DNA from 4 places in the Brevibacillus sp. AF8 genome. Region 1 is predicted to be linked to each of the others. Evidence: riboswitches for the same ligand, from Rfam matches in the RefSeq annotation. Region 1 holds a riboswitch; each other region holds the start of a gene.

Region 1 (8,122 bases):
GGGGAATCCAGATGCGTTTTCGCTGGAACCATTTCTTTCGTGGTTGATTTCGTTGATTTGACATGATGGAATACCGCCCCTTCCTTAAAATTCTCTGTTCATTGTAGCAAAACGCAAGGGAGGAAGGTACATCCTTTGGGAGTAGGGCTAGGGCTAGGGGCTTGGCATCATTCGAAAAGACTGGCACAATAGACAATAGACGGAAGAGAAGATGTATCCTTGAACAGCAAGGGGAGATTCCATGAAAATAGCATTGCACCAAATCGCTTATCAGATCGGTATGCATCCAACTGAGATGGCGAAGCTTGTCTACGATGGTGAAATAACGGGTGAGGTACCTGACCGCGATCCGCAAGCAAAGGATGCCTGGGTGGATTTGCACTCTCTGCGTAACTTCGTTCAATGGCGATATGATCAGGGACGAATGGAGCAGATGTTCTATGATAAAGCTATGCGTCACCTAAACAAAGCAATGCCAAAAAAATAATCGAAACCGGAGGAGAAACATGCAAGACAATATTATTTACTGCATGGTGCCAAAAGCATACTGGGAAAAGTGGATGGACAAGGATCACTACTTGCCGCGCGATTACGAGCAGGAAGGCTTTATTCACGCGACGAAAGGGGACGAGCTGCTTGAAAAGGTAGCAAACCGCGTCTATGCACAGTTTGACGAGGAGTTGTATGTACTCGTTGTCGATGAAACAAAAACGACTTCGGAAGTCAAATACGAGGCTGCGAAGGACGGGTTGCTGTATCCACACATCTATGGACCGCTGAATCATGATGCGATTGTGGATATAAAGAAAATGAATCGGATAGACGATCAGTGGCGTCTGGGAACGTCCATCCGCTAATCTTCTACCAGCTAAACCACTTGAGTAGCGCAAGCACTTCTTGGCGCTTAGCCTCAGGGAGCTTGTCGAGTCTGCGCAAGAGAAGATCGATTCGCATGCGCTGTTCCACTTCGGATTCCGGTACCTTTTGTCCCTTCACCCATTGACGTTTCAGGCGGACTGGATCTGTATCAGAGATGATCCGAAGCAGCTTTCTTTCCAACAAATCTAAGGAAGCCATAGGTGAAACCCTCTTTTTCGTTTAATCCGTTTCTTCTATTATAACACGGGTACATAAAGAAACCATGATTGGCGCACAATGGTAAAGGTGTTGAATATAACCCTTTGTAGGAGGCGTATCGATTATGGCGAAGCCGGATGACCGTTCTGACAACGCAGAAAAACTTCAACAGATGATTTCCAATACGGAAGAGAACATTCGTGAGTCCGAAGATTACCTGACGGCTCATGCTGGAGAGATTTCTGCAGAGGAAAAATCAACCCTCGAAGCGAAAAATCAGCGTCGTGAAGAAAGCATCGAGGGATATCGCGCGGAAATCAAGGATGAATCTTCGCAGGCATAACCTTGCTATCAAACGTCTGGCGCCACCTATGCGTCAGGCGTTTTTTCATTCTATCGGGCAAAAGTGCAACAAAACATGATTTGTTTTGCGAAACATGGTAATCTGTAAGGGTACAAATTGAATAAGAGGAGAAAGACTTATGAAGCGACCAGAAGATACACGCGTCGTTGTCGGCATGTCCGGCGGAGTTGACTCCTCCGTGACGGCTTACCTGCTTAAGCAACAGGGATATGACGTCATCGGCATCTTCATGAAAAACTGGGATGATACCGATGAATTCGGCCACTGCACGGCGGAAGAAGACTTCCAGGATGTCCGGCGCGTCTGTGAACAGATCGGCATTCCATATTACACGGTAAACTTTGAAAAAGAATACATGGACAAGGTATTCCAGTATTTTTTGGATGAATATAAACGAGGACGTACACCGAATCCGGATGTCATGTGCAACCGTGAAATCAAGTTCGGTGAGCTTCTCGCCAAGGTCATGGATCTGGGGGCGGATTATATTGCTACCGGCCATTACGCGCAGGTCAAGTACATCGATGGCGAGTACAAGCTGATTCGCGGCGCTGACAACAACAAGGATCAGACTTACTTCTTGAATGTACTGGGCCAAGAACAGCTTTCCAAAACGATGTTCCCGATCGGTCATCTTCCGAAACCGCAAGTAAGGGAGATTGCAGAGAAAGCAGGACTTTATACAGCGAAAAAGAAGGACAGTACTGGGATCTGCTTTATTGGGGAGCGCAACTTCCGCGAGTTCCTGCAAAACTACTTACCTGCCAAACCAGGAAATATTGAGACCGTAGATGGAGCAGTCATCGGTACGCACGACGGACTGATGTACTATACATTGGGTCAACGACAAGGCTTAGGGATTGGCGGAGGTCATGGCACGAGCGGACAGCCTTGGTTTGTTGTAGACAAAGATCTGGAACGGAATGTCCTGATCGTTGGTGAAGGCTCTGATCATATCCGCCTGTACTCGAAGAGTCTCTTGGCGACCAACGTGAGCTGGGTCAGTGATAAGAAGCCTTCCGAAACGTTTTCTTGTACAGCCAAATTCCGTTATCGTCAGCCAGATCAGGGAGTAACCGTTCACCTGCTGGAGGATGGCAACGTAGAAGTTGTATTTGATCAGCCGCAAAAAGCAGTGACACCTGGTCAGGCTGTTGTCTTCTACGATGGAGAAGTATGCTTGGGTGGAGGGACGATTGACAAGGTACGCTTAGTCGATAAAGAGAACTAAGATAGACGGGGGAAGCACTCGGTGGATGCTACGAAAAAATCAAAAGTGATTATCGTTTCATTTTTGGCGGGAGCAGTTCTCTTGGCGATCATCTCTTATTTCGGGATGGCCTCCATGGGTAAAGAGCATATGGCGACGATCCAAAACGTCATCAAGGAGAACGGCGGGGTTGTAAGCGCGGGTGGAGTGACAGCGGTTCCGCTGGAGGAAAGTCCTTTTACCAACAGCGGAAAAGGCAATACCATTTACCGAATCCACTTTACGAAAGATGGGCAAACGTTGACGGCTTGGTATCGTGCCGATAACGAATCCTCCATCAAGAAAGAGCCGGAAGCATGGATTCTACCGTAATAACAAGGATAAACCTGACTGGGAGAGTGAAGGCATCACATGACCCAATATGCTGGACTGCGTGAGCTGGCTGAACTGATTCGAAGACTCGAGCCAGAGTTAGCGGGTGCACAATTAAGTATTCTTGCTCATGAGAATAAAGAGGAAATCGCAACACTGCTAGTGGAAGGACTCGGAATGAAGGTTCCTGTCCAACACAGCTCCGGCGAATATGCGAATCATTTGGCGATTTTGCGTGTTGGAGCGAACAAGTACACCTTTGCGCAAGACTGGAGAGAAGTGTACATCAGTGAAATCAACTACTGTGCGTGTCGCATACCTCCAGGGGCCCATGGATTGTTGGTTCACCATATCGATTATCCAGGCGTGATTTATGATGTCTCACGAAAACTGGCCGAGTATGAAATCAATGTTTCCAAGTTGAATGTATCGCGCGAGCAAAAAGGGAAGAATGCCCTGCTTGTCTCTGTGACTGATGAAGAGATTACACCGACGATTGTTTCCGCCATCGAAGAGCTGCCCCAAATCACCAGAGTGTTATCACTACAGTAAGCAAATCATGATAAACAAAAACTGCCCGTTTTTAGCGGGCAGTTTTTTTCGTAGCGAATTTGAGTCCATAGCTAATGAGGACTGGCAAAACGGACGAATGATTTTCGTCAGCAAATTCTTTAAAGGAAGCCTTGATTTGACCTTTACCCATGGAGGATAATCGTACGACCATCGCCAGGGATTTTTCTTTGACCAAGAACCGGCCATCGTTTTCCAACTCCCCAATGCTGAGGAGCGCATGGACGTCGAGATCATCTGTCAGCAGCTTCGGTAATTGACTCTCCTTCGCAAGCAGCACGCTCTCATTCCAATGAATCGAGGGACTGCCAGCTATATAACGTTGAAAAGCATGTGGTTTGGTCAAAAGTACATGCAAAACAAACAAGCCACCTAGCGAATGTCCAATAATCGCTTGCTGCGTCCGATCGATGGGGAAGTCATTTTCAATGCTAGGTTTGAGCTCCTCCTCCAAAAAGGTGAGGAACTGTTCCGCTCCCCCCATCTGAGGCCACTCTGTACCACTTGGGTTGCAAGGAAGCTCTGAGGCTGGAACTTCATATGTGTAATCAAAGAAACGGGCAGGATGGTACGGACCCTCCGTTGGATAGCCAATCCCGACGACGATAGCAGGATACACACCAGTTCGTTCAGGGTCACGTGATTGTATCCGTATCGCTTCGGTCATGGTGGCAAAAACAGAGTTGCCGTCTAGCAAATATATGACGGGAAAACCTGATTCCGGAGCGGGATCAGCAGGTATACTTACGAAAATGTGATAGTCTCGCTCTTGATAGGTCATGTTTTTACTGTATGAACGAGGAATGACGACAGGTTGATAGTCGGTGCTTTTCATGAAGGCTACTCTCCAATCTCCCCAAGGCTAACCAGCACGCACAAAATCTATTATATGAACGAGAACCAGAGATTGGCAATAGCCGAAAAAGGAGAATAGTTAGTTTTCGAAAAGAGCCCATACTGAGCTTGACTCCTACGATATATTGAGGTAAAGTAAGTTTTACCAACTACATATTGATGCGGTAAGGTGTTTGCCAGCCAGATTTGGTAGACTTAATAGGGAAGTCGGTGAGAATCCGACGCGGTCCCGCCACTGTAATGAGAGAGTTCCATTTGCGAAAAAATGCCACTGATCCTGAAGGATCGGGAAGGTGTAAATGGAGCGATGATCCAAAAGCCAGGAGACCTGCCTAACCGCTTGCACTGTTTACCCTACGGGAGATAGGGAAGTGTTCGAGCGCTCAATTCGCATTGGCGAATTGCTAGATGGAAGTCATCACGCGCATTCGGCATGTAAACGTCGGATGCGCTTTTACTTTGGCTAAATAACATACATACAGAGTAAAAATAGTAGGATAGGATGAGGGACATGCTAATCGCTTATGATTCAAAAACAGGAAACGTCCGAAGATTCGTCAACAAAATTAATTTGCCACATGTGGAAATTAATCAAGATATGGTGCTGGACGAGCCATTCATTTTGGTCACATACACGACGGGATTCGGACAAGTGCCGGAGAAGGTGGCGACGTTCCTGAAGCGAAATCATGTCCATCTGCGCGGAGTATCTGCCAGCGGCAACCGCAACTGGGGAACCAGCTTTGCCAAAAGCGCGGATACGATCGCGAGCCAATATGGCGTTCCGGTGATTTCTAAATTTGAACTGTCCGGTACCGGCCGTGACGTGGAACAATTTACGAGTGGGGTGGCAGCAATTGCGGCATATTGAACTGAACAACGAACTGATGCAGCGTGGCAACGACGGATTTTATCAACTGGAAAAGGATCGGGAAGCGGTTGCGGTCTTCATGGAAGAAGTGCAGTCCAACACGATGACTTTTAACAGTGTCAAAGAACGCATGGACTATTTGATCGAGAATGACTTCTATGAGAACGTCTATGAAACATACACGGTTGAGCAGGTTGATGAAGTTTTCCGTTTGGCCTATGACGCTGATTTTCAATTTGCTTCGTATATGGCTATCTCCAAATTTTATAAAGATTACGCCTTGAAAACGAACGATAAATCGATGTACTTGGAGCAGTATCCAGACCGGGTGGCCGTTGTGGCACTGTCCCTTGGACAAGGTGACTTTGAGCTCGCCAAGCGTTTAACAGTATCCATGATGGACCAACGTTTGCAACCAGCGACACCAACTTTCCTGAACGCAGGCAAAAGCCGCCGCGGAGAAATGGTCTCCTGCTTCTTGCTCGAAATGGATGATTCACTGAACTCTATCAACTTTATTTTGGGCACTTGTATGCAGTTATCCAAAATTGGCGGCGGGGTAGCCGTGAACCTGTCCAAGCTCCGCGGACGAGGAGAGCCGATCAAAGGCGTCGAGGGCGCGGCAAAAGGTGTCATGCCAGTCCTCAAGTTGTTGGAAGATGCATTTTCCTACGCGGATCAAATGGGCCAACGCAAAGGCTCAGGTGCAGCGTATTACAACATTTTCGGCTGGGATATCAACGAGTTTCTCGATTGCAAAAAGATCAATGCAGATGAAAAAGCGCGCATCAAAACGTTGTCCATCGGCCTGATCGTACCAAACGTTTTCTACAAGCTGGCTGAGGAAAACAAGCCACTGACTGTGTTTGCTCCGTACTCCGTGTACAAAGAATACGGCGTGCATCTGGATGATATGGACCTCGATGACATGTACGAGGAGCTCCTGGCAAACGATCGCATCAAGAAAAAGACCGTGATGAGCGCACGCGAGATGTTGACCAAAATCGCGATGATCCAAATGGAATCAGGCTATCCGTACATCATGAACAAAACGAATGCGAACAACAATCATGCCCTGAAAGATCTCGGCTCGGTGAAAATGTCCAACCTGTGCACGGAAATCTTCCAGCTGCAGGAGACTTCGACGATCACCAATTACGGCGAGATGGACATCATCCGTCGCGATATTAGCTGCAATCTGGCATCTCTCAATATTGTCAACGTGATGGAACGCAAAATGATCCGTGAATCTGTCCACGAAGGAATCGAAGCCATTACAGCCGTAAGTGACATGACGCGTGTAGAAAACGCTCCAGGCGTTCAAAAGGCTAACCGCGAGCTGCACTCAGTAGGTCTCGGTGCGATGAACCTGAACGGTTATCTGGCAAAGAACAAAATCGCTTACGAAAGTGAAGAAGCGAGAGATTTCGCCCGTACGTTTTTCATGATGATGAACTTCTACTCCTTGGAAAAAAGCATGGAAATTGCCAAGGAAACAGGCAAGACCTTCTTGGGCTTTGAACAATCGGAATATGCAAAGGGCACTTATTTTAACAAGTACGTGACGAATGACTACAGCCCACGGACGGAAAAAGCAAAGCTTCTCTTTGAAGGAATGCACATTCCGACGCCAGAGGATTGGGCGGAGCTACAGCAAAAGGTGCAAAAGCATGGCGTTTACCATGCGTATCGTTTGGCGATTGCACCGACACAGAGCATTTCCTACATTCAGAATGCGACTTCTAGCGTGATGCCAATCGTTGAGCATATCGAAACGAGAACGTATGCCAACTCTACGACGTATTACCCGATGCCGTACTTGTCGCAGGAAAACTATTTTTACTACAAATCGGCATATGTGATCGATCAATTCAAAGTAATTGATCTGATTGCCGAAATTCAAGAGCACATCGACCAAGGAATATCGACTGTGCTGCACGTGAACAGCAACATTTCAACCAGAGAACTGGCTCGCTATTACATTTACGCAGCGAAAAAAGGTCTGAAGTCACTCTACTATACGCGTACGAAGCATTTGACTGTAGAAGAGTGCATTAGCTGCGCGGTTTAGTGAACGCGATTCATAAAAGGAAAAGCATCAAGCAAAAAGAGAAGAGGAACGCCATATGAAAGCAGTCAATTGGAACAGGCCGGACGACGATTTTACGATGACGTTTTGGAATCAAAACATCATGCAGTTCTGGACGGATGATGAGATTCCGCTATCAGATGACAAGATGGCCTGGATGGAGCTCAGTGCAACTGAACGGGACACGTATAAAAAAGTATTGGGCGGTCTCACCTTGCTGGATACGGTTCAAGGTGGAGTAGGGATGCCGAAAATCATGGAGCATGTCGATGGACTGCAAAGAAAAGCGGTTCTCGCCTTCATGGGCATGATGGAGCAAATCCATGCCAAATCGTACAGCAGTATTTTTACCACGCTGGCATCGACAGAAGAGATTGACGGTATTTTTTCGTGGGTAGAAAATAATCCACATCTGCAAAAGAAAGCGGCCCTCATCTCGAAACGCTATCAAGAAATTGAGAAACCGAAAGATTTGTATATGGCGATGGTAGCGTCCGTCTTCCTGGAAAGTTATCTGTTTTACAGCGGCTTCTTCTATCCGCTCTATTTGGCGGGTCAAGGAAAGATGACAAGCAGCGGGGAAATTATCGATTTGATTGTTCGCGACGAGAGCATCCATGGACTCTATGTCGGCGTTCTCGCGCAAGAAGTCTATCAAGGTCTGAGTGTGGTCGAGCAGACCGCAGCAAAAGAGGAGCTGTATGCCCTTTTGCA
Region 2 (8,122 bases), on a different contig from region 1:
ATCACTTCTGTTTCTACTCCGAAAACATCCCGGATCAGATTAGGTGTCAAGACCTCCTCTGGCGTTCCCGATGTAACGATTTCCCCCTCACAGATTACGTACAGCCGATCACAGTACATCGCTGCGATATTGAGATCATGCAGCGAAGACAAGACCGTAATCCCCAACGTTTTGACGAGATCCATGACCTGCAACTGGTATCGAACATCCAAATGATTCGTCGGCTCATCAAGAACAAGAAACTGCGCTTGCTGCACCAAAGCTCTGGCAATCAGCACTCGCTGCTTCTCCCCACCGGATAAACTGAAAAAGCTGCGATCAGCGTATGTATGCATCCCTACCCGCTGTAGTGCATCTTCACAAATCCGAACGTCTTCCGCGTCATCGGACTGAAATAGTCGCTTATGCGGGGCACGTCCCATATTCACGATTTCGGTCACCGAAAAATCGAATTCGACAGAGGTCTCCTGCCGTACTGCCGCCATTCGCTGAGCGTTTTGGCGTGAGGTTAGCTTGTATACGTCGTCGCCATCGAGTGAGATCCATCCCGAACGCGGCTTCAGTACGCGATAAATGCTTTTTAGCAACGTGGACTTCCCACTGCCATTCGGCCCGATCAGCCCCACAAACTCTCCAGAGCGCACCTCCAGACTGACGTTGTGCAGGATTCCCTTTTTCACCAGTTCGACCGATATATTCTCAACCTGCAAATTCATCGTCCGCTACCTCCAAAGGAATAAGAACTCCGCAGCATCAACCAGATAAAGAATGGACCTCCACACAATGCTGTCAAAATACCAATCGGCAGCTCTTCCGGTGCAAAGGCAAGCCTGGCAACTACATCAACCCAGATGAGAAAGATCGCGCCAAACAAAGCGCTGACAGGCAGGACACGTCTGTGATCTGATCCAACCATTACACGGACGATGTGGGGCATCATTAATCCGACAAAACCGATTGATCCCGCGATGGACACGATCACACCCGTAAGCAGTGCCGTGATCACCAGGAGAAGCTTGCGGAATTGTACCGTATTCACCCCCAATGTCCCCGCTGACTCTTCGCCCATCAGCATCGCATTGAGCGAGCGGTATTGGGCCATTAAAACGATGAGACAGATGACGACAATCATTGTAGGGATCGTCAGGTACTCCCATTTCCCGCCAGCCAGACTGCCACTTAACCAAAACAGAACCGTCCCAATTCCATGCTCATTTGGCGCTGAAAAAACAAGCAGACTGGTAATGGCCGACAAGATCGCAGATATCGCAATTCCAGCCATGAGCAGGCGTACCGTCGAGTTTTGTCCACCAATACGGGATAGCGTAAAAATAAGAATGATGGACACAAGGGAGCCTGTAAAAGCGCCAAAGGATAGCGCATACTGCCCGTACATGCTGAATGCTCCAAAAATAATTACCGAGGTAGCGCCAACCGAAGCACCTGAAGATACGCCTAACACATACGGGTCAGCCAGGGAGTTGCGAACCAACGATTGAATCGCTACTCCCACGACAGACAGACCTGCGCCGACGATTGCCCCCAAGAGTACACGAGGAAAGCGAATATCCCAAATAATCGTTTGCTCACCTTTGGACCAATCCACTTCGATCCATTGGGTCAACATCGGAATTTTTGATAAGGCGATTTTCCATACCGTAGTCGGCTTAATCTCTACTGATCCCAGGGTAACTGCGAACGTAATCGAGAGGAAAAGTCCGACCAGTAAAGTAATGATGATATAAGGTAACTTGATCTGTTGCAGTGCTATTCCCTCCCTTAAAAGGGGCGTACTCTATTTGAATTTATCCGGGTAGAGTCCTTCCGCCAAAATTTTCAGCGCAATCGGTGCTCGAACACCTTCAGAAGCTGCGGACAAAGGCAATACCATTAGTCGTTGATTTTTAATCGCCGGGATATCCGCCAATTCTTTTTTACTCAAAAGGAAATTGCGTTTTTGCTCGACGGTTCTGTCCCCGTAATCTACGATAATAATCACGTCTGGATTGCGACTTACTACTTGTTCCCAACTTACCTCTGCCCACCCCTTTTGAATATCGTCAAAAATGTTCTTACCGCCTGCATTTTTGATTAAGGATGTCATGTAGTTGTTGGCTGCTGTGAATGGTTTATCTTCCCCGTTGTCGTACACGAACACTTTTAGTGGCTCGTCAATCTTGCCAATTTTGCTCATGGTTTGATCCATTTCACTCTTCATTTTATGGATCAAATCATTGGCTTTGTCCTCCACACGGAAAATGCGTCCAATGTTCGTAATGTCCGCAAACACATCGTCGATAGTCGGACCAGGCATGCTAGATGACGCTTGCAGATACGATTTGATGCCAACCTTTTCCAAATCTTGCATCGATCCTACGCCCTTCTCGCCGAATCCACTTTTCCATCCGGCGTAGACAAAGTCTGGGTTCGCTGCCAGCAGCACTTCTTTCGTAGGATACTTGTCAGACAGTACCGGAATCTTGTCGTAATCTGCTTTTAACTCAGGAAGGATTTTATCATCCAGGTAAGCAGTTCCGACCATTTTATCAGCAAGGCCCAATGCCAGCATGATTTCGGTGACGTGCTGGTTCAAAGTCACTGCACGCTCAGGTGCTGTTGGATAAGTCATTTCGATACCATTATTGGTTAGTGTTACTGGCTTGCCTTCTGCTGCTGGAGCAGCTGTTTGTTCTGTTTTGGCTGGAGCCTGTGTTGTCGTAGTGGAGCCGCATGCCGAAACCAAAAGCATGGCAGCTGTCATAATACCGAAAGCTAGTCCTTTTATTACTGTATGCGTTTTGTTTGCCTTCATCATCTGTAATCCTCTTTTCTGTTTGGAAATGATGGCTTGAACCAAATCCTCCACAAAAAAGCACCCCCCATTTCAATCGGGAGGTGCATGACAAACGTAGATATAACTATAAGCAGGCATAAAGGCGCCCTTTCATAGACTGCTTCCACATCTGCCCCATCCTCGTGGGTCGATTGTATAGGATCGCATGGCAGGTCTCCTGGCTTACGGATCAACACACCCAGCTACCTTCCCATTTTTTGTCTTCCAAAAAACAGTGGCTATTTGCTAGGCACTCCTCGTTACAGTGGCGGGACCGCGCCGGTTTCTCACCGGACTTCCCTTTTAAGCTGACGGCATATGCCATCCAGCACCATTCGATACGTATTCAATTTTTATGATTTCTTCATTAGTTGATGGAAGTCAGTTTTTTCGGGAACTGCGTGAGTATTTCAACGCCCGTTTCCGTAACCAATACATCGTCTTCAATCCGCACGCCGCCTACACCTGGCAAATAGATGCCCGGCTCGATCGTAAAAACCATCCCTGGTCGAAGCACTTCTTGGTTCTGGCTGTGAACAGATGGATATTCATGTACGTCCATCCCAAGTCCGTGCCCAAGACGGTGCATGAAGTATTCACCGTAGCCTTTTGCAGTGATGACATCGCGAGCGGTTTTATCCAAATGCGCAAAGGTCACACCCGGACGAATCTCAGCAATTGCCGCTTCGTTGGCCGCCAATACCGTCTCGTAAATCTCTTGCAGCTGGGCACTGATCTCGCCTACAGCAAAGGTACGAGTAATATCGGATACATATCCGTTTGCAGCTACTCCGATATCAAACAAAAGCAAGTCGCCTTCTTGCACCTGGCGGGTTCCTGGCTTTCCGTGTGGAAGTGCCGACTTCTCCCCTGCCAATACCATGGACGTAAAGGATGGGCCTTCTGCGCCCAAGCGCTTCATCTGGAATTCCAGCTCAGCTACGATTTCTGTCTCGGTCATGCCTTTCTGAACTTTCTTCAGGGTCTCCCGCAAGGAATCCTCGACCAACTGAACAGCGTGTTTCAGACGATCCACTTCATCCGCGGATTTGATCAAACGCATTTCACGGAGAGGCTCTTCCACGTCCACATAGCTTGACGCCAGAACAACTTGTCCAAGTGCTTCATAGCGCTCGACAGTCATATGACTTTTCTCAATACCGAGCTTCGCCAAGTTCGCTGGCAACACTTGCTTGAGAATTTCATACGGGTTTTGGATATCCGTATGTGTATGGATATCTTGAACGAACGAAGCTTCTGCCGCTGCTTCACGATCAAGAGCAGGTACAATCAAGGAAGGCTTTCCCTCAGCAGGAATAACAAGACCCATAAAACGTTCATGCGGGTCAGTAAAAAATCCGGTCAAATAGTAGACGTGCTTGGGAGAGGTAATCAACACCGCGTTCAGCTCTTGCTCTGTCAAAAACGTGTGGAGCTTCGAAATGCGCTCTTGAAACAACTTCTTCACCCTGCTTTCACCAATTATTCTATTGCGAGAATACCACTTCCCCATCAAAAAAAGAAGAGTTCAATTGAAAAATCTCCCTTGGATCGGACAACCTATAAGTGGGGTGAAAATGAAAATGGAACAAATACTCGTCCATCAGGATGGCAAACAGTTTGCTTTTCACATATCAGGAAAAGGCCAGCCGTTATTGTGTATCCATGCGCCATGTATCGGCTCTATCAATTTTGTTTATCAGCAAACACTCGCAGATACATATCAGCTCATTGTCCCTGATTTACCCGGACATGGCGACAGTTCTCCGATGGAGAAGCCCTTTTCCATTGGGGAGTTGGCAGAACGGCTCCATAAGCTGATCCCGGCACTCGGCATTGAGCGTCCCTTTATTTTGGGCTACTCCCAAGGTGCCTCTATCGCCCTTGAATATTGTCTTCGCTATCCTGATCATGCACAAGGCGGTATACTCGTGAGCGGATTTTCCGAAGTGAATGACCTGTATTTACATGGACGATTTTGGATGGCCCAGGCGTTGTCGATGCTTCACGGAGTTCCTCTTCTTGCCCGTTCCATTGCTTCCTCACATGTCGATAACCCAGAAATGCGCGAAAAATGGACGGCACACGCCTCCAAAACAGATCCTACTAGCGTGAAATACCTTTACGCTGCCGGACATCGATATCAATGTACAGAGCGCCTGAGCAACATCCAGCTTCCGATTTTACTTGCCTATGGCGAACGTGATCAACGGATGCACCATTATGCGCAGACGCTTAGCATGAAATTGCCAAAAGCAAGACTCGAAATGATCCCGAACGTAAAGCATCAAGTCATCACGAAAGCTGCTCCTGCTTTCAATCAGTTGTGCCGCACCTTCATGGAAGAAGAATAAACAAGAAAAGACAGAAGGACGGCATCACATTCCCTTCTGTCTTTTTGCGATTGGACTAGCTTTTCATCCGCGGGTCAAGTGCATCGCGCAGGCCGTCCCCAATCAAGTTAAAGCCGAGAACGGTCAGCATGATAGAGAGCCCCGGAAAAATAACGGTCCATGGTGCTTTCTGAATGTACTGACGTGAATCAGCGAGCATTTTTCCCCATTCTGGTTCTGGCGCTTGTGCTCCCAGTCCAAGAAAGCCAAGTGCAGCTGCTTCGATAATCGCTGTTGCGATCCCCATTGTCCCGGTCACAATGATTGGTGCGAGACTGTTCGGCAAAATATGCTGCATGATAATCCGGGAATTTTTCATTCCGATTGCCCGTGCCGCCATGACGAATTCTTCTTCCTTCAAACTCAATACACGGGCACGTACTAGCCGTCCAAATGTCGGAATGTTAATAATCGCAATGGCAATCAAGGCGTTTTGCAAAGAAGGCCCCAAGATGGCAACGACAGCGATTGCCAAAAGAATACTTGGAAATGCAAGCATAATATCAAAGAGACGCGAAATGATCGTATCAATCCATCTGCCATAATATCCTGCCAAAAGACCGAGCAAGGTCCCTGCGAGAACGGAGCCAATGACAGAGAACGTCCCTACCCACAGGGAGATTTGTGCCCCATAAATAACGCGACTAAACACATCACGACCATTGTAATCTGTTCCAAACCAATGCTCTTCGGAAGGGGGCTTGTTTTTCATTACGAGCTGACCTTCGTCGTACGGATACGGAGCAATCCATGGAGCTAATACCGCCACAACAATGAAAAACAAAATAATCCCGAAGCCCACCAACGCCAGCTTGTTTTTTCGTAGTGTCCTCCATGCATCCTTCCAAGGAGAGACTACTTCTTCTTGCTTCACTTTTAAAGGTACTACCTGATCTTGTGGTTGTAATTGTGGTTGTGCCATGTCTCTTCGTCCCTCCTTAGCGATATTTGATGCGAGGATCGATATAGGCATACAGAAGGTCGACCAAGAGATTGATCAGGACGAAAATCGTCGCGATCACAAGGATACCGGATTGGATAACCGGATAGTCACGGTTTCCAATGGCGGTCACAATATAACGACCGACACCTGGCCATCCGAAGATCGTCTCTGTCAAAACAGCTCCACCCAGCAGCAACCCTGTTTGCAAACCAATTACCGTCAAAACAGGGATCATTGCATTTTTCAGCGCATGCTTGTACACGACCCAAAACTGTGTCAGCCCTTTTGCACGAGCGGTTCTGACGTAGTCGGCACGCATGACTTCCAGCATGCTCGAACGAGTGATACGTGCAATGATCGCCATCGGGATCGTACCTAATGCAATGCCTGGCAGGATCAAATGCTTGATAACTTCCCATAGCTGATCCCAGCGACCAGCCATCATCGTATCCAGTATATAAAAGTGCGTAATGGCCTCTACGGGATTACGCGAATCGTCGCGACCAACTGATGGCAGCCATTTCAGCTCTTGGGCAAACACCCACTGCTCCATCAAACCTAGCCAAAAAATTGGCATGGATACACCAACCAAGGCGATCAACATCGCACAGTAGTCAAACCAGGAGTTTTGCTTCCACGCAGAAAGAATCCCTGCATTTACACCGATAAACACCGCAATCAGCATACTCACAATCGTAAGTTCAGTCGTCGCCGCCAAATAAGGCATGATTTCATCTGAAATCGGCGCATTCGTTTGTAACGATTCCCCAAGATTTCCGCTCAAAATATCTTTCATATAATCGAAATACTGTATGTACCACGGATTATTCAATCCCAACGCTTCTCGTATGTCTGCAATCGCTTGTGGTGTTGCCTTTTCTCCCAAAATCGTCAAAGCCGGATCACCAGGGATGGCACGAATAATGGAAAAAACGATGATTGACATGCCCACTAAGACAGGAATGAGCATTAAAATTCTTCGAATGCTGTAAGCTAGCAATGCCATCTCCTCGCCTTCCTGCATAAAATAATCGCCAAATAATGAAAGAAGGGTAAGAAGAGGTATGCACTCCTCTTACCCTTTTACGATGAATCAGCTTACTTGAAATCTACCTTTTCCAAACTTTCAGACCCTTTTGGATGCGGGTTGTAATCTATGATATTCGCTTTTCCTGCCAATGCTGGTGTAGAGTGTGCCAGCGGAACCATTGGCACATCTTTGAAGATGATCTCTTGTACTTGTTTGTACATTTTTTCGCGCTCTGCTTGGTCTGGAGTGGACTGTGCTTTCATCATCAATTGATGTGCTTCTTCGTTTGCCCAGCGTGTATAGTTGTTGCTTCCGATGTTATTTTTGTCGAGCAAGACAGCCAGGAAGTTGTCAGGGTCGCCATTGTCACCTGTCCAACCAAGCATGAACATTTCTTGCTCACCCAAACGAGTCTTTTCCAAATACGTTGCCCATTCCATCGTCACGATCTCAGCATCAACCCCGATTTTCTTCAGGTCTTGCTGGATTGCTTCTGCAATCTTCACACCCTCTGGCATGTACGGACGTGGAACTGGCATTGCCCAAAACTTGATTTTAAAACCGTTTGGATGTCCTGCTTCGGCCAGCAATTGTTTTGCTTTATCGAGGTTGAACTCACGATCTTTAATATCGTTGTTATGTCCCCACATTGTTTTTGGCATTGGGTTGACTGCTGGTTCTCCAACCCCATCGAAGAAGGCAGTTACGATTTCAGGTTTGTTAATCGCATAAGCAATAGCTTCACGAACTTTTGGATTGTCGAGTGGCTTCTTCTCTACGTTAAAGCCGATGTATCCAATGTTATTAGTAGGACGAAGGAAGAGTTGCAAGTCTTTATTGTCTTTTACTGCCGGGATATCGTCTGTGTTTAGACCATCCATCAAGTCAATTTCACCAGATGCCAATGCAGTCAGACGTGCAGT
Region 3 (8,122 bases), on a different contig from region 1:
CGCATTTACGGACAGCAAGAGGTTGATCGATTGCAGCAAATCCTTTTTTACCGCGAGCTGGGGGTGAGCTTGGAGGAAATCAAGGAGATCCTGGATTCACCAACCTTTGATGCTGACCGGGCACTGCTGGAGCACCGCGAGAAGCTCCTGGAAAGGCGAGCGCAATTGGATGCGTTAATCGCCAATGTCGATTTGACATTAGCACAAAGAGAGGGGACCAAAACGATGAGTGACAAACAAAAATTTGAAGGCTTCAAGCAAAAGTTGATTGACGACAACGAGGCGCAATACGGAGAAGAAATTCGTGCAAAATATGGAAGTGACCGAATCGAAAAATCGAATCAGAAGGTCAAAGGCATGACAGAAGAACAATATGCCGCGCTGGAGAAATTGAACGCAGAGCTGCACGAGACGTTGTCGCAGGCTTTTTCGACAGGCGACCCTGCTCATGAATTAGCGCAAAAAGCAGCAGATCTTCACCGTCAATGGCTGAGTTTTTATTGGGACAGCTACAGTAAGGAAGCCCACGCAGGTGTGGCCCAGATGTATGTAGATGACCCGCGTTTTACTGCTTACTATGACAAGGAGCAGCCAGGTGTAGCCGAGTTTCTCCGCGATGCAGTGGCGATTTATACGAGCAAGTAAAGAGGTTTCCAAAAAAGAAGCTGCGAGAAAGGCAGCTTCTTTGTGTTTTACGCTTCGTTATCCCCACCTACTGCGGGGAAAAGCTTTTGTCCCAAGGGTGTTGGCAAGCCATCCATGCTGACTACGTTGTTTTCCTTTTGATAAGCAAGCAGTTCCTCTTCGTCTTTCGCCAAGGTCCATTTCTGAAGGGTATCCCGTTCTTTTGAAAAGGAATAGAAGGGGATGGCCCAGCCGCAAGAAGTCTTTACTTCCTGTACGTTTACGGAAATGATTTGACGAGCGCCGGGCAGAAGAGGGAAGTCCTTTACGAGCTCATCCCACCGAGGCGTATCCGGGAGAATAACCGTTCCTTTGCCGAATAGGCGCATGATGAGAGGAGGGCCTTCAAAGGCACAAAACATAAGAGTAATCCTGCCATTTTCCTGCAGATGAGCACTGGTTTCATTTCCGCTTCCAGTCAGGTCTAAATAGGCGACCTCCGTAGGCGATATGATGCGAAAAGAATCGTACCCTTTCGGTGAAAGATTCACGTGACCATCTGTGTCCATTGGAGCAGAGGCAACAAAGAACATTCGTTGCTTCTTGATAAACGTCTCATGCTCAGGTCGTAACTCAGAAAAAAGCTGACCCATTTTTGCACCCCTCCAAGTAATGGAATTTTTTTACTGCCCTTATATTACGATAAAAATATGAAGATTTTGTGTTGTTTTTCACCAGCGCCTCCCAAATAGGTGATAAAGTGTAAATATTCTCGCAACAAAATGATTTTTGAAAAGGAGGAGCATTTACATGCAATCATCACAGCCTATTTACTTAGGGGAGCGCATCCATTTAATAGACGGTTTCGATATGGGCTGGCCAGAGCGTACGGGGACTTATGTCATCGCTGAAGAAGAACTGACTTTGGTCGAAACAGGACCAAGCCCCTCCGTCCCATACATCAAGGCCGGTCTTGCCAAGCTCGGTTATACGCCGGAACAAGTAAAATACATCATTGTGACACATATTCATTTGGATCATGCAGGAGGAGTAGGACTGTTTTTGAAGGATTGTCCAAACGCAAAGGTCGTCGTCCACCCGAAAGGTGCACGTCATCTCGTAGATCCGAGCCGACTGATCGCAGGGGCGAGAGCGGTTTATCACGATGATTTTGATCGATTGTTCGATCCGATCGTGGCAGTTTCTGAGGAGAGGCTTTTGATTCGCGGCGACGGGGATACACTGAAGATCGGAGAAAATTGCGTGTTAGAGTTTGTGGATTCGCCGGGACATGCCAATCATCATTTCAGCATCTACGATCCCGTAAGCCGCGGCATGTTCACAGGGGATACGGCAGGTGTACTTTATCCACAGCTTCAAAAGGATGGCATACACCTCGTGCTGCCATCTACTTCGCCGAATCAGTTTGACCCAGATGCCATGCTAGCGTCTCTAAGCCGTTTTGAAGCACGCAAGCTAAATCGCATTTACTTTGGTCATTATGGGATGTCTGAGCAGGTGGATGATGTGTACCGTCAAATACGTGAGTGGCTCCCCGTGTTTGTGGAGGAAGGAGAGTCAGCGATTGCTGCTGGACAAACCTATGAAGAATTGTCTCGTACGCTGTTTGAACGAATCTCGGATCATCTACAGTCACAAGGCATCAGTGGTGACCACGACGTTTTCGAAGTACTCAAGCTCGATTTGCAAGTATGCTCCATGGGCATTCTGGATTATTTGCACAAACGAGAGTAGCCTGCGAAAAGCTTTACATTTGCCTGAACCTTTTGTTCAGGCGTTTTTCATTTTTAGTTAGGCAAGAAAGTATTGGCTTACGTGTTTGTCATTCTTTTTTCATCCAAGGAATGCTATGATGTAGGATGAATCATGGACTGTGACAATTTCAAACGTAACAGCAAATAGGTGCCTCGTCTTTTCTTAAAAAGATCGGGTGAAAAGGGAAGTCGGTGAAAATCCGACGCGGTCCCGCCACTGTAAATCGGCTCGTTCCTCAGCCGTAAGCCAGGAGACCTGCCTGTTTGTTTTCGTGCCTGTTGCCTTCGCGGAAAGGATCGGCCTATTTGAGGAAGCAGACCATCCTGTCTGTTTGCCCTGAGGTGCCGATCCTTTGATTTCCGAATGGAAGCAAGGGTCGCTTTTTTTATTGGAAGGTACAGTCAATCAGACATGAAGAAAGGAAGTTCTACATATGAAACGTTCATTGCGATTCATGATCCCACTACTGGTAGCGGCGAGCCTCGCGGGTTGTGCGGGTAATGATAACAGCCAGCCAGCACCAGGTGGACAAACAGGTGCACCGCAGACAACACCGCAAGAGAGCGCGGCCGAGCAGCCTGCAAAACAAACAACGTATCCATTGACAGTCACGGATGCGACTGGAAAAGAAGTAACCTTTGCAAAAGCTCCTGAGCGAATCGTCTCAACATCACCTGCCGAGACAGAGATATTGTTCGCATTAGGCTTGGAAGATCGGATCGTAGCTGTCTCAGACTATGACGATTATCCAGAAGCGGCGAAGGCAAAGCCGAAAATTGGCGGCGTCGTCAAACCGAATGAAGAAGCCATTCTCGCTCAAACGCCGGATATGGTCGTCGGTGGGATTTCGATGGAGAAGCCAGTGGCTGACAAGCTAAAATCTCTCGGAATGCCCGTCTACATTACTCATCCGACAAAGATGGATGACATCCTTAACAATGTTTTAACAATGGGAGTTATCACGAATACACAGGAACAAGCCGAAAAAGTCGTCGCGCAAATGAAGAAAGACATCGCGTACGTTGAAGATGCAGTGAAAAATGTAAAACCGGAACAGAAGAAAAAGGTATACCTGGAATTCTCCCCAGGCTGGACAGTCGGAAAAGGCGAGTTCATGGACGAACTCATCACACTGGCTGGAGCGACAAATATTGCTTCTGACACCCAAGGCTGGAATCCGATCAGTGAAGAAAAGATTTTGCAAAACGACCCAGACGTCATTTTGTATGCGAGCGGAATTACCGATGAAAAGACCGGCGTCAAGCTGGAGGATATGATCGCGAATCGCAATGGTTGGGATAAAATGAAGGCGATTCGTGAAAAACAAATCTTTGGCATGGACCAAAATATTTTGTCCCGCCCTGGTCCGCGCATTACACAAGGCTTGATCGAAGTAGCCAAGGCGATTTACCCTGACTTGGTGAAATAAAATGAAGAAACGATTGTTCATATGGGGAGGAGTCAGTTGTCTCGTCCTGCTGGCATCAATAGTCATCAGCATCTCGATGGGGGCGGCACAACTTCCGATCTCACAAGTATGGCTCATCCTGCTCCAGCAGATCCCGGGCTTCTCTGACTGGATTGCCGTAACGTGGCCGGAGTCATCTGAGCAAATTGTCATGAAGGTTCGTTTTCCACGCGTTGTATTGGCTGTCTTGATTGGGGCTTGCTTGTCGCTTGCGGGAGCGGGCTTTCAGGGAGTTTTGCGCAATCCGCTCGCCGATCCGTTTACGATGGGCGTGGCATCAGGTTCTGCTGTCGGAGCGGCCTTTTTAATCCTGTTTGGCTTGCAAATCAGCTTTTTGGGTGCATGGAGCACGCCTGTCGTCGCATTTCTTACAGGACTGCTCAGTCTATGGATCGTACTCGGACTCGCAAACACGCAAGGAAAGCTCCAAACAGAGACCCTGATTTTGTCTGGAGTTGTGGTGCAGGCTTTTCTCGGCTCACTCGTTTCCTTTATGGTTTCGCTATCCGATCAGACGGTCAATGAGATCGTGTTCTGGCTGATGGGCAGCCTGTCATTTCGGGGCTGGGCCTTTACGTACGTCTTGATTCCGTACTTGGTCATCGGTGGAATGGTGCTGGTGAGCTATGCGCGTTCCTTGAACCTTTTTGCATTGGGCGAGCGGCAGGCTGCGCATCTCGGCGTCCATGTGGATCGAACAAAGATGGTGGTTCTGGTCGTCTCGACTCTTCTGACGGCAGCAGCGGTTTCTATCGCGGGAATTATCGGGTTCGTTGGCCTGGTGGTACCGCACCTCGTCCGTATGCTGGTTGGTCCTGACCACCGTATTTTGCTGCCGATGGCTGCGATCTGCGGTGGCATCTATGTGCTGTGGGCCGACACTCTCGCCAGAATGCTGCTAAGTCCCACAGAAATCCCGCTCGGTGTCGTGACAGCATTTCTGGGAGCACCGTTTTTCGCTTATTTATTGAAGCAAAATAAACGCTTTAGGAAGAGGTAACGTAAGCTTATGATCAATGTGCGCAGCTTGCAGAAATCGTATCAGGATACGCCAGTTTTGCACGGAATCGATTTTTGCGTGGACAAGGGAGAATTTTTTGGCATCATCGGGCCCAATGGAAGCGGTAAATCCACCTTGCTGAAAATGATTTCAGGAGTCATCAAGGCGGATGCCGGAGACATTTTGCTTCAGGAGAAAAAGCTTCTTTCCTATCCACGCAAAGAGCTTGCCAAAATACTGGCTGTTTTGGAGCAAGAGGGTCTGCCGCCAGTCGGCTTTCGTGTCCGAGAGGTGTTGGAGATGGGACGCTTTCCTTACCAAAATTGGCTGGGCGAAGAAAAGCAGGATGTCGCATCGCTCATTGATGAAATCGTACAGCTGCTGGGTCTTGAACATTTGGAAGAGCGCACACTGGATCAGTTGAGCGGTGGGGAAAAGCAGCGCGTGGCTTTGGGGAAGGCATTGATCCAGCGACCACAGGTGCTATTGCTGGATGAACCCACGACTTACCTCGATATCGGGTATCAGATTCAACTGATGGACATCGTGCGAAAATGGCAAAAGACGACGCGGGTGACGGTCATTGCTGTGCTGCACGATTTGAATCTGGCCTCCTTATACTGCGATCGTATCCTAATGCTGCATAAAGGAAAGCAGATAAGCGTTGGCACACCAAAAGACATCTTGCAAAGTGACAGAATAGAGGCTGTATACGGAACCAGACCGATTGTCATGGAGCATCCTGTTCATCATTTGCCGCAAATTATTTTGCAATCGCAAGTGTAAGGAGACAGAAGCATGATTGTACTGATTACAGGTGGAGCACGCAGCGGAAAAAGCACGTTTGCCGAAAAATACGCAGCTCATTTGGGCTCCTCGGGTGTTTACATCGCGACTGCACAAATCACTGATGAGGAAATGGAAGAGCGGATCTTGTACCATCGCGACCGCCGTTTGCAATCCAACTTTCCTTGGCAAACGATTGAGGAGCCGTACGCATTGACAGAATGGCTTGCAAAGTTGGGAGCACAAAAGGACATACAAGAACAGCAGACGGTGATTTTGGTTGATTGCTTGATCCTTTGGCTGTCCAATTGGCTGTTGTATAAAGGAGAGGAACAGCCATTTGAGAAAGTGCTCCAGCAGGTTGATGTGCTGGTAAACCAGCTAAAAGACTACCCCGGTACCGTTTTGCTGGTGACAAATGAAGTAGGCGACGGGCTCGTCCCGCAACATCCGTTGGGCCGTATGTTTCGTGACTTGGCAGGGTTGATGAATCAACGTGTGGCAACTGTTGCCGATCAAGTTTTTCTTGTCACAGCAGGGATTCCGGTGGAACTAAAAGGACAAGCTTTCCAATTTTAGCTCGGTGAAAAGACGGTTTCGAGTCGTCTTTTCACCTTTTTTGTGATATAATACAAGAAAAGCCATGGAAGGGATCAGGATACCATGCGTCCCCATAGGACGATCTGGAAACGTTTTGACCTCTCCTACATCTAGCTTCGTAGTAGTCGCTCGTCACTGAAGACGACCAATCTACTACGAAAGCGGGGCCCTTTGTATGAGTAGCGACTTATACTTGCGATGTTCCTCGGTAGTCGGTTGGTCGTCTGTGCCTAAACCGACAAAAATGCGAGGAAACCATGATGAGGAGAGCGCTGCAGTTATCTAAGCGTTACAGTATGATTTTGTTTGGAGCTTGTTTACTTGCTTTTGCGTATTATCACATTAACTTTCAGAACCATTTGTCTGAAGGTGGGTTTGTTGGCTTGGGGTTACTGGCGAAATACGCCTTTGACTTGTCGCCAGCGATGGTGATGCTTTTACTGGATATTCCACTGTTTTTGGTTGCCTGGTTAGTTAGAGGCCGCCAGTTCATTTGGGACACCATTTTTGCATCACTTGCTTTTACCATGTTTTACGATTTGTTTGAACGATTTTCACCGATTGTCATGGATATGAGCAGAATGATGCCGCTGGCGTCTGTCTTGTCCGGTGTATTGACCGGGCTGGGTACCGGATTGGTTCTGCGCTATGGAGCTGCGACAGGTGGAGACGATATTTTCTCCCTGTTGATCAGTAAGTACACGGGATTGTCCATTGGTACGGTCTTTCTTTTACTGGACGTTATTGTGCTTTGCATGTCGTTCTGGTTCGTACCGATGAAAGAGATGATGTATACCATTTTGGCCGTTGTCATTTCCAGCCAAGTCATCACCTGGACCGTCAATCATGGTGCAGGAATGGAGGTCATGGAAGAGGAGCACGGGCATGGAAGCGTCTCGATGACCCACCGGTAATGAGTAGATATTCAGTTGAAAAACATGCCTATACAAAAGCAAGCAAAAGGCCAAGTCGGTTTTCATGTCGACTTGGCCTTTTGAACGTTAATGACCGTTTTTGTACATAATATCCTGCTTTCCTAGTGGATACTAACCAACACAGATACTCTCGAAGGAAAGGACCTGCCATGAGCGATCCGTTTTTTAGCAACTACAAAGCATTCGTCGTCATACCAGCGGATGAGAAGCAAATGGGACCGGAGCCTTTTAACCCGAAGGATTACGCCAGCCATTTCATCCTGACCTTTTCATTGTACGATGCGGTTATTTCCTCTTGGAGGGAAGCGACAAAGTATAAAGTGCAAGCAAAAAAGGGTCTGTTAAATGTGATCGATGGTTTCAATGCCAAACGCCGTGGTACAGCCCGTCTGCATTTGCTGGAAATGGAAGAAGACCAGGCGTATTTCGTCCTGGCCTTGTCGTTGAAAATTCAAAAAGACAATGAGAAAGCGGTCATGGAGACGATCACCAATCTGCTGGACAAGGATTTTGCAACCGACTTGTTGATCGGAGAGACCTGGTATCAGATCATTGGCCCCAAAGGGAAATTCGAGCGGAAGCTGTTCTCCTACAGCGTCCAGCCTTACGATTATCGACCGAAGTAATCCGCTAGAGCTTCCGTAATCGCCTGCGCAGCTTTGTCTTGATAGGACGACGTACGGACGATTCCTTCATCCTTTGGATTCGATAAGAACCCAAGCTCAATTAAGACGGATGGATCATCGTTTTCGCGCAGAACGTGATAGTTGCCGAATGAAATGCCATTGCTTCTTAAACCGATGCCACCTGCCAAGCGAGACTCAATCGCTCGAGCTAATGGCTCATCTTTGCCTTGCGAATAATAAAACGTGAGGGTACCGCTATTTGGCTTCACAGAAGAGTTGTAGTGAATGCTAATGAAGGCATCCGCTC
Region 4 (8,122 bases), on a different contig from region 1:
CATTTAAAATGGTGTCCATATCAAGGTTTAGATTGGAAACCCTTGGCGGTCGGGACTCTTTTCTCGTCTTACGGCTTGTTTTTGCCCACTCTTGATAGTACTGGCCAAGGGATTCAGGATTTTTTTGCAGCTTTCTGACCGAGACCTTATTTGACTTGAGCCAGTCAGAAAACTCAGGGGTAAAACCATGGATTTTTCTAGCCACTTTTCACCCTCCCCTCCATTCGTAAATGAATAATGCAAAGGGATTGTATGTCCCTTTGCATTACTTTGTTTCCCTAACAATCACAACCGACAATTACCAGCAAAACGAAAAGGACCAGGATCAGAGCAAAGTCATCAAAGCCATCAAAGAAACCCATTCTGTCTCCCCCTTTCCTTAGACACACTACTCTATGCGCTTTTCTCATGATTTGCCTGTACCATGACCTACTAAACAAAAAGGACGCAAGCATTTGCCTGCGCCCTTTTTCATCCTATTGCAGTCCGATTTGCGATTTCACTTGCAGAATTCCGCCTCGGAAAGAAAAATTCGCATTTGCTCCAATCGTCCCTTCGCCCTCGTACATGTAGACGATTGTGTGTCCTTCCTCTCCCTCTTTCCCAACCTCAGCAAGCAGTTCGCCTTCCCCGCCCACTATTTTTTTTACTTCCTCAAAGCTCATCCCATTTTCAATCTGTTCAAATTCACTCTTCGTGATCGTTGCTTTCTCTGTCGTTGCAGGAGCATTCGATTCTGCTGCTGGTGTTGCTGGCGCGGTTGCCTCAGCTGGAGCCGTGCCAGTTGGCGTCGCTGGCGTTGTTGCTGGTACCGTACCTGTTGGCGTTGTTGGTGAAGATGCTGCCGTTTCTGTTGATTGCCCGGAGCTACATCCAGCCAACATGATGGCGAAAGCCACTATGAAAAAAGCCAATTTTTTCAAAGAAATACCCCCATAATTGAAATAAGTCTCTCCTACCATAATCCAAAATATGACTGCCAACAAGAATAACAACCTGACAATTCTCGACACAAAAAGAGCCTCGTACAAGGCTCCCTTTGCGTTTCCATTACTCTTTTACATAAAGCTGATACATCCCGGTTTCTTCATCCGTTGCCTTTGCAATTCGAAAAGCTGCTTCCACGCTTTTCTTGTTTTGAATTACCTCGTAGAAAAAGCGCAGGGCGAACATCAGCGCAGAATTTCCGTCCGGGTAATCATCTGGCCCGATATACGTATGGCAACCACTGTCCAGAAAGGCCTTCGCTAATTCGAGATCACCAAGCGAGCATCCGTTACCTAACACGATTTTTCCATCCAACTTGGCAAAACGTCTAACCTCGTCAGAGCCAAAGTCACCCTTTGGTTCTCCTTCCTCGTAAACGTCCTCGCCTAGCTCTGGCATAATGAGGCTACCCTCATCTCCATGGAAATTCAGAACAATCATATCGGTATTTGGGTAAAGGTCGGTACCATTCAATACATCAATCAAATCGTTTGGTCGACCAATCCAGTACGTAAAGACTCGAGCTCCAAAATACTCAAGTGTATTTCGGATTGCTTGGCTATCCAAATCCGTATCCGGACCAATTACTAAGGCAACATTCATTTCAGGTTTACTCATCGTGATATTCCTCCATTTGGTTGTAAGTGGTTTTTATTTGTAGGAAAACAAAACCATTTACGTGGAGGGGGTCGGGCCAACTGGTGAATAGCAAGACGTTACTTCATAATCATCAAGTAGGAAAACTCCTCTTCAATTGGAATATTTTATAAATTTTCAGTAGTATATCACCCAAAACTTGGCATGTAAAGTTTCCCTCATTACGCAAACCCTTTTTTGATTTTGGTCTTCATATCACGATACAGCTCTCCGTATGTGATCGCATGCTCGATATGCGAATAGGAAAGCACGGAATCGCCATCCTTGCTCTCGCAGCACGCAAAGAATAGGCTTTCCATCAGATTGTGATTCTCGATGGAATTGGTAACATGAACGCAATCCTCAATCGAATCATGAGCGTCATGCTTGTAAAAAAGAAACGTCCCTTCTTTGAATGCCCCTTTTTTGTTGGCGTCTTTCCAGATGAGCATGCCCAAGGTAATAAAATACCCTTCCTGGAAGCGGATGACGCCTGTAATGACAGAATTAATCGTGGTCGGAATGATCGCAATCGAGTCATTGAGCTCATTGACGTATTCATACAACGCTTTATTGGATTCTCGAAGATCAGCGATTGGTACATGAAGAAGCTGCTTGTCTCTTAACTTTTCTACGAGTTGCTGAACGCATAGCGTCTTATTCAAAGTTGAAATCACAACCTCATCACTTCTCCCATTGTAAGTAAGTGCCTTCTTTACGTTATTCGTGATGAAATGACATATCCCTACAAAATCCGTACAAATCTTCTTACTTTTTCAGCGAGAATCAAATCCCTCTCTTACCTAAGACGTCCAAAAGCCCTTCACGCCTTTTTGTGGCGAGAAGGGCTTCTTGGCGCAAATTTACGCCTTTCCTTTTAGGTAATCATCCTTTATCTTCTTTTCCTGTTCAGCGGTGGTCATGTCTTTCTCCAACACCTGATACATCAATTCATCCTTTACTTGGCGAGGGACTCCTTTTTCCTGATGATTTGGGACAGATGAACTCGAGACAGAGTCATGTTCCATACTGCGTACCTCCATGGCTTTTTGGGGTTAGCTTACCCGAAAGCGCCCACTCCATTCACCACACCCGCTGAACACGGAGCATTTCACGCAGTTCATTCACCGAACGCGGAATATGTCCGCCCAACTCGCGCTTCCACTGCTCAGGCAGTGCCTCCCACACATCAACGAGCAACGGCATACCCAGATGAAGGCTCTCCAGCATGGCTCTGTTTTCCAATGCCTCCTGCGGATCTCCCGCGAACACAAGCCTGCCTGCATCCATGATGCAAATCCACTCGGCCCATTCAAAGGCAATATCCATATCGTGTGTTGCCATCAAAACAGTTGTTCCTTGCCGGTGAATGGCTTCGAGCTCCCGCAGCAAATTTTTGGTCTGATAGCGATCCAAATACGCAGTAGGCTCGTCCAATAGCAAAAGCTCTGGCTCCATGACCATGACCCCCGCGAGCGCCAGCCTCCGTTTTTGTCCCAGGCTCAAATGATGAATCGGAGTTTCTGCCAGCTCTCTCAACCCGAATGCATCCAGCACCTTTTCTACCTTTGCCCGGATTACTTCCACAGGCAGCTTCTGATTGCATAAACCGTAGGATATATCTTCTGCGACCGTGCTTGCGATCAACTGATGCTCGGGATCTTGAAAGACCAAGCCCACCTTTTGCGTCATCTCTTGCAATGCGGCTCGTTTGTAGACAAGCGGTTTTCCTTTCCACAGCACTTGTCCCTGCTGTGGCTCGATGATTCCGTTTCCATGCAAGAACAAAGTCGACTTCCCACAGCCATTCCGTCCCAAAAGAACACATTTCTTCCCCTCAGGAATCCATAAGGACAGCCCTGTCAGGACAGGTCCCCGCCCTCCCGGATACGTGTACTGCAAATCGATGAACTCCAACAACCGTGATGTCATAACCGCCAACCTCCTGTCCACCACTCAAGCAGCACCAGCAGCATACAGCCTGCGATTGCCTCCCACTCATAGCGGCGCGAGCGGGAGTGGGTATGAAACGAGAGCACCTGCATGCTCTCCCCAAAGCCCCTAGCCGCCATTCCTTTGTGCAAGGCTTCGTATTTGCGCATTGCTCTGACAAACAATTGCGCAACGAGAACCCCTGCATCCCGAAGCGTCGCTCGGAAGCCGCGATGACCTCCGCGCGAACGTTGGGCAATCCAGAGCTGATGAGAAATCGTTACCAACACAAAAATAAACCGATACATGATCATTAATAAGTCAGTTACAAGGACAGGCATACGTAGCCGGCGAAGCACCTGCAAAATTTCAGCAAACGGCACGGTAAACAAAATGAAAGCAAAGCAGGATAAGCTCGCCATGGTACGCCAAAACAAGATCCAAGCTTTACTGAAGGACGACATCGGCACATAGAGCACATAAGAACCCAGCTCCCATGCTGCCGCGACCTGGACCTGCACTTCTCCTGCTCTCGCCCCTTCAACCAGTAGAGCAGGAAGCCCCGCAGCGAAAAACGAGAGCGACACGATCATAAAGGTAAAATAGATACGGACAGGAATCCGGGCATACACCACTACCCATACCGTCATCCACACAGCGACAGCCATCTGCATCCATACATGTCCTACCAGGACGAGCAGTAACAATGCGCTCGCCAGTAATAGCTTATGAGCAGGCGGCAGACGTTTCAGCCTGTTTTGATAAGAGAGAGAATCAAGCTGCAGTCCGTTCATTTTTTCCGCTTATCCAACCGGCCTTTGTACAAGCCCACGGCGTAGCCAACCACTCCCGCTCCCAACGCCGCCTGCACCGCAAACAATAGACTCTCCGTCTCTCCCCCTGGCGGCTCTATCAGCGGCTGGAACCACGGTTCGTAGTTCGGGGCGATTTCCTTGATCGCTTCCTCTGCCACGCCATCTGCGCCGCCAAATTCCGAATCCTGAACCAGCAACAGCGGGACAATAGCCAGTACGATTACTCCAATGAGTAAAAGCCAGTTCCATCCTTTTTTCACAGCGATTCCTCCCGTTTGAGCAAACGAAGCTGTGTAAGCTCTTTTGCGTTGTAAGATAACAACCAGTTCCAAACAAGAACGGTCAACAGACCTTCACTGATGGCGAGCGGTACTTGCGTGAATGCAAAAATTCCTGCGAATTTGGCAAACGAGGCCAACACTCCGCCAGATTCAGCTGGAAATGCGAGTGCCAGTTGAAGCGAAGTCACTACATAGGTAGCGAGATCAGCCAAAGCCGCCGCCGCAAAAACCGCCAGTCGCTGGCTTCCTGCCACTTTCATGATCAACCGATAGATTCCGTATGCCACCATTGGTCCTACCACTGCCATAGATACAGCATTCGCCCCTAGCGTAGTCAAACCTCCATGCGCCAATAGCAGGGCTTGAAACAAGAGCACCATGCTCCCTAGCACAGACATCGCAAAAGGTCCAAACATAATGGCACCGAGGCCCGTTCCAGTCGGGTGAGAGCTGCTGCCTGTAACCGAAGGGATTTTCAGTGCAGATAAAACAAAGGCAAACGCTCCTGCAACGCCAATTAGGAGCTTCATTTCGGGATGTTCTTTTACAATTTTGTTAATCGAGCGAATCCCAAGAATAAAAAATGGCAAGAAGACAGCCCACCAAAATAAGGCCCAGGATAAAGGCAAATACCCTTCCATGATGTGCATCGCGTGTCCTGTCTCAGGTTCATTGAGCAAAAAATACAGGACGAAGCCCGCGATCATCAGACAAGTAGATACGAGACGAGATCGATTCATGTTCATTCCTCCTTCACTCACTTTCGTTCTTTCCTCCAAACAAAAAAATCCCATCCATCAATGGACGAGATGTGCACACAAAACAACAGACTGACTAGACAGCCTCATTGCCTCGTATTCACCGCTCCTTTCCGCGAAGGTTCTGTGGGTGTGGCTACTAGGTAGGTCTCCTGGCTTCCAGATCCATGCGCTCCTTGTCCTTCCCCATACGAAAATGAGTGGTTTCCTTCTCAAAGAGAGCTCCCTGGTTACAGTGGCGGGACCGCTCGGGACTTTCACCCGATTCCCTGTTACCCTTTATGCGTCACATAAAGGCACCTAACGCCGACTATATGCAATTGACTGACAATTCATGTTTGTCCCACATCATTATACCGGATCACTACATAAATCGGAAGAATATAAGCGAAAACGCATAAGTCGATGACCCTTACAAACGGAGCCATCGACCTATGCATACTTTGTTCTATCTATTCTTTTGCGTCTACGCCAATCACTTCACTAATATGTTTAAAGCCATCGCGTTGCATGAGCTTCAGCAGTTTTTTGTTGATTTGCTTGGCGATACCTGGGCCCTGATAAATCATCCCTGTATACACCTGAACGAGACTAGCTCCTGCCCGGATTTTCGCGTAGGCGTCTTCCCCGTTATAAATACCGCCGACACCAATAATTGGTACCTTATCTCCTACTTCTTGATAAATCTCCTTCACCCAAGCCGTGGAACGCTCTGTAAGAGGTCTTCCGCTCAAGCCGCCCGCTTCCTCGGCAAATCGATGTCCGGAAACCGCCTCGCGTGACAGTGTCGTATTGGTAGCAATAATTCCGGAAATGCCTTCTTCTACAGCAGCGTGAACCACATCGCGCATGTGCTCATCTGACATGTCTGGCGCTACTTTCAACAAAATCGGCTTTTTCTTGATGGAACGCGCTTCCATTTCGGTTGCCTTTTCCCTTACTGCACGCACCAAATGACGCAAGCTCTCTGTTTCCTGCAAGTCACGCAGATTCGGGGTGTTCGGAGAGCTGATGTTAATGACGAAATAGTGACCGTATGCATAGAGCATGTCCATACATTTGCTATAGTCGACGGCCGCTTCTTCATTCGGCGTTACTTTGTTTTTCCCAATGTTAATCCCAATCGGAACATCTGAGTATGCGTAATCGACCAAATGCTGGGAAGCCAAATACGCACCATGATTGTTGAAGCCCATTCGGTTAATGACAGCTTGATGTTCCGGCAATCGGAACAATCGGGGCTTCGGATTGCCTGGCTGCCCCTGCGGCGTCAATGTCCCGATTTCCACAAATCCAAAACCAAGGGCACCCAACGCATGGTAGACTTCTGCATTTTTATCAAAACCGGCTGCAAGTCCGACTGGATTCGGAAACGTCATTCCCCACAGCTTATTCTCCAACCGCTGGTCTTTTACCTGATAGATCATCTTCAGGATGCTTTTGCCTGGAGCAGAATCCTCCACCAGCCTTAAGGCACCAATTGTCTTTTCGTGAATCTCTTCCGCATCTTGCTGGAACAGATATTTTCTTATGAGCTGATACATCGGCTGCACTCCTTACTCCGTTTCTACCTTTTTACCTCATAGTAGAATACCATACTTTTTCGGGAGGATGTAACCTTTATACGTGATACATATTTCCAGCCAAGCAGGCAAATCCTAACAGCACCACCACGCACAGGGGGATAAGTCTTTCATGAAAGTGGACGGAAAAATCGGGATTGGTCAAGCCATTATGGTGATGATGCTGACGATCGGCATTACGAACCACGTAACCGTTATCCCCCTCTTATTGAGTAAAGCCGGAAGAGATGCTTGGTTGAGCGTGTTGATTGCCGGTATCCCTTTTTCCTTCTGGGCGTACTTGCTGTTTGTGGTTAATCGAAGTACGAAGCAACAGTCTTTGCATGAATGGCTTGCGCAACGCTCAGGAAAAATCGTCAGCCATCTGTTGCTCACCCCGATCATGGTCTGCCTGTACATGATGGCCCTAACCAATCTAATCGATACCCAGACATGGACGACCGTCAACTACTTGCCTCGAACACCCGAGTGGGTGACCGCATTAGCCTTAATGGGTTTATGCATACTCGCGTCTATCGGGGGAATAACCTCCGTAGGAATCACAGCAGGAATCTTGTTGCCTGTCGTGGTTTTGCTCGGATTTTTCATCGCTTTTGGCAATATTCCTAAAAAGGATTATAGTCTTTTGTTGCCGCTTTTCCAGCATGGGTATGGTCCTCTTCTTCACGGGATGCTCTATGTAGGCGGCGGTATTTCAGAGATGTTTCTGCTGCTATTGCTCCAACCTCATGTACGTAAGCCCTTGCGCCTCGTACACTTTTTGGTCATGCTCGGCATCACGCTTCTGCTGACACTCAGTCCGTTGACAGGGGCTATTGCGGAATTTGGACCTATAGAGTCTGCGCGCCAACGCTTTCCGGCATTTGAGCAATGGCGGCTACTCACGATTGGAAAAGACATCGAGAACATGGAGTTTTTCTCCATTTTCCAATGGCTCGCTGGGGCTTTTATACGCATCACGATTTGCTTGCTGCTCTTGGGAGATTTACTCACCATCCGTACCCAAAAAGAACGCAGATTCATGATGATTTTTCTAGGCGGAAGCATGATCGCCTTTACCAGCCTCCCATACAGCGACATGCAGTTCGTATCATTTCTGACGCACGTATACTATCCGCTTTACCTAGTCA

The links. Region 1 has a riboswitch for cobalamin ahead of nrdI (class Ib ribonucleoside-diphosphate reductase assembly flavoprotein NrdI). Riboswitches for the same ligand answer to the same signal wherever they lie in the genome.
Region 2: another riboswitch for cobalamin. It lies ahead of KB186_RS19620 (ABC transporter substrate-binding protein); the one in region 1 lies ahead of nrdI (class Ib ribonucleoside-diphosphate reductase assembly flavoprotein NrdI).
Region 3: another riboswitch for cobalamin. It lies ahead of KB186_RS12755 (ABC transporter substrate-binding protein); the one in region 1 lies ahead of nrdI (class Ib ribonucleoside-diphosphate reductase assembly flavoprotein NrdI).
Region 4: another riboswitch for cobalamin. It lies ahead of KB186_RS17625 (energy-coupling factor ABC transporter permease); the one in region 1 lies ahead of nrdI (class Ib ribonucleoside-diphosphate reductase assembly flavoprotein NrdI).

Annotation. Positions count from the first base shown of each region.
Region 1 covers NZ_JAGQDN010000001.1:437,968-446,089, reverse strand. Annotated here, with positions in the region: gene KB186_RS01605 (glycerophosphodiester phosphodiesterase family protein) at 1-64, opposite strand, end outside; gene KB186_RS01600 (hypothetical protein) at 242-487, shown strand; gene KB186_RS01595 (DUF952 domain-containing protein) at 507-857, shown strand; gene KB186_RS01590 (hypothetical protein) at 862-1,077, opposite strand; gene tlp (small acid-soluble spore protein Tlp) at 1,202-1,420, shown strand; gene mnmA (tRNA 2-thiouridine(34) synthase MnmA) at 1,560-2,672, shown strand; gene KB186_RS01575 (hypothetical protein) at 2,694-3,023, shown strand; gene KB186_RS01570 (ACT domain-containing protein) at 3,063-3,575, shown strand; gene KB186_RS01565 (alpha/beta hydrolase) at 3,607-4,428, opposite strand; cobalamin riboswitch at 4,599-4,798, shown strand; gene nrdI (class Ib ribonucleoside-diphosphate reductase assembly flavoprotein NrdI) at 4,960-5,319, shown strand; gene nrdE (class 1b ribonucleoside-diphosphate reductase subunit alpha) at 5,306-7,390, shown strand; gene nrdF (class 1b ribonucleoside-diphosphate reductase subunit beta) at 7,446-8,122, shown strand, end outside.
Region 2 covers NZ_JAGQDN010000016.1:68,176-76,297, reverse strand. Annotated here, with positions in the region: gene KB186_RS19630 (ABC transporter ATP-binding protein) at 1-716, opposite strand, end outside; gene KB186_RS19625 (FecCD family ABC transporter permease) at 713-1,771, opposite strand; gene KB186_RS19620 (ABC transporter substrate-binding protein) at 1,796-2,815, opposite strand; cobalamin riboswitch at 2,985-3,184, opposite strand; gene KB186_RS19615 (M24 family metallopeptidase) at 3,201-4,292, opposite strand; gene KB186_RS19610 (alpha/beta fold hydrolase) at 4,417-5,187, shown strand; gene KB186_RS19605 (ABC transporter permease) at 5,243-6,148, opposite strand; gene KB186_RS19600 (ABC transporter permease) at 6,165-7,175, opposite strand; gene KB186_RS19595 (ABC transporter substrate-binding protein) at 7,268-8,122, opposite strand, start outside.
Region 3 covers NZ_JAGQDN010000008.1:7,086-15,207, reverse strand. Annotated here, with positions in the region: gene KB186_RS12770 (MerR family transcriptional regulator) at 1-645, shown strand, start outside; gene KB186_RS12765 (pyridoxamine 5'-phosphate oxidase family protein) at 693-1,277, opposite strand; gene KB186_RS12760 (MBL fold metallo-hydrolase) at 1,435-2,379, shown strand; cobalamin riboswitch at 2,529-2,677, shown strand; gene KB186_RS12755 (ABC transporter substrate-binding protein) at 2,834-3,829, shown strand; gene KB186_RS12750 (FecCD family ABC transporter permease) at 3,831-4,868, shown strand; gene KB186_RS12745 (ABC transporter ATP-binding protein) at 4,878-5,654, shown strand; gene cobU (bifunctional adenosylcobinamide kinase/adenosylcobinamide-phosphate guanylyltransferase) at 5,667-6,233, shown strand; gene KB186_RS12735 (YitT family protein) at 6,512-7,168, shown strand; gene KB186_RS12730 (hypothetical protein) at 7,339-7,815, shown strand; gene KB186_RS12725 (N-acetylmuramoyl-L-alanine amidase family protein) at 7,800-8,122, opposite strand, start outside.
Region 4 covers NZ_JAGQDN010000013.1:128,796-136,917, reverse strand. Annotated here, with positions in the region: gene KB186_RS17670 (hypothetical protein) at 1-205, opposite strand, end outside; gene KB186_RS17665 (YjcZ family sporulation protein) at 279-362, opposite strand; gene KB186_RS17660 (hypothetical protein) at 477-923, opposite strand; gene KB186_RS17655 (delta-aminolevulinic acid dehydratase) at 1,051-1,605, opposite strand; gene KB186_RS17650 (hypothetical protein) at 1,806-2,300, opposite strand; gene KB186_RS17645 (hypothetical protein) at 2,487-2,651, opposite strand; gene KB186_RS17640 (energy-coupling factor ABC transporter ATP-binding protein) at 2,707-3,555, opposite strand; gene cbiQ (cobalt ECF transporter T component CbiQ) at 3,552-4,349, opposite strand; gene KB186_RS17630 (energy-coupling factor ABC transporter substrate-binding protein) at 4,346-4,630, opposite strand; gene KB186_RS17625 (energy-coupling factor ABC transporter permease) at 4,627-5,391, opposite strand; cobalamin riboswitch at 5,535-5,728, opposite strand; gene KB186_RS17620 (quinone-dependent dihydroorotate dehydrogenase) at 5,862-6,953, opposite strand; gene KB186_RS17615 (GerAB/ArcD/ProY family transporter) at 7,105-8,122, shown strand, end outside.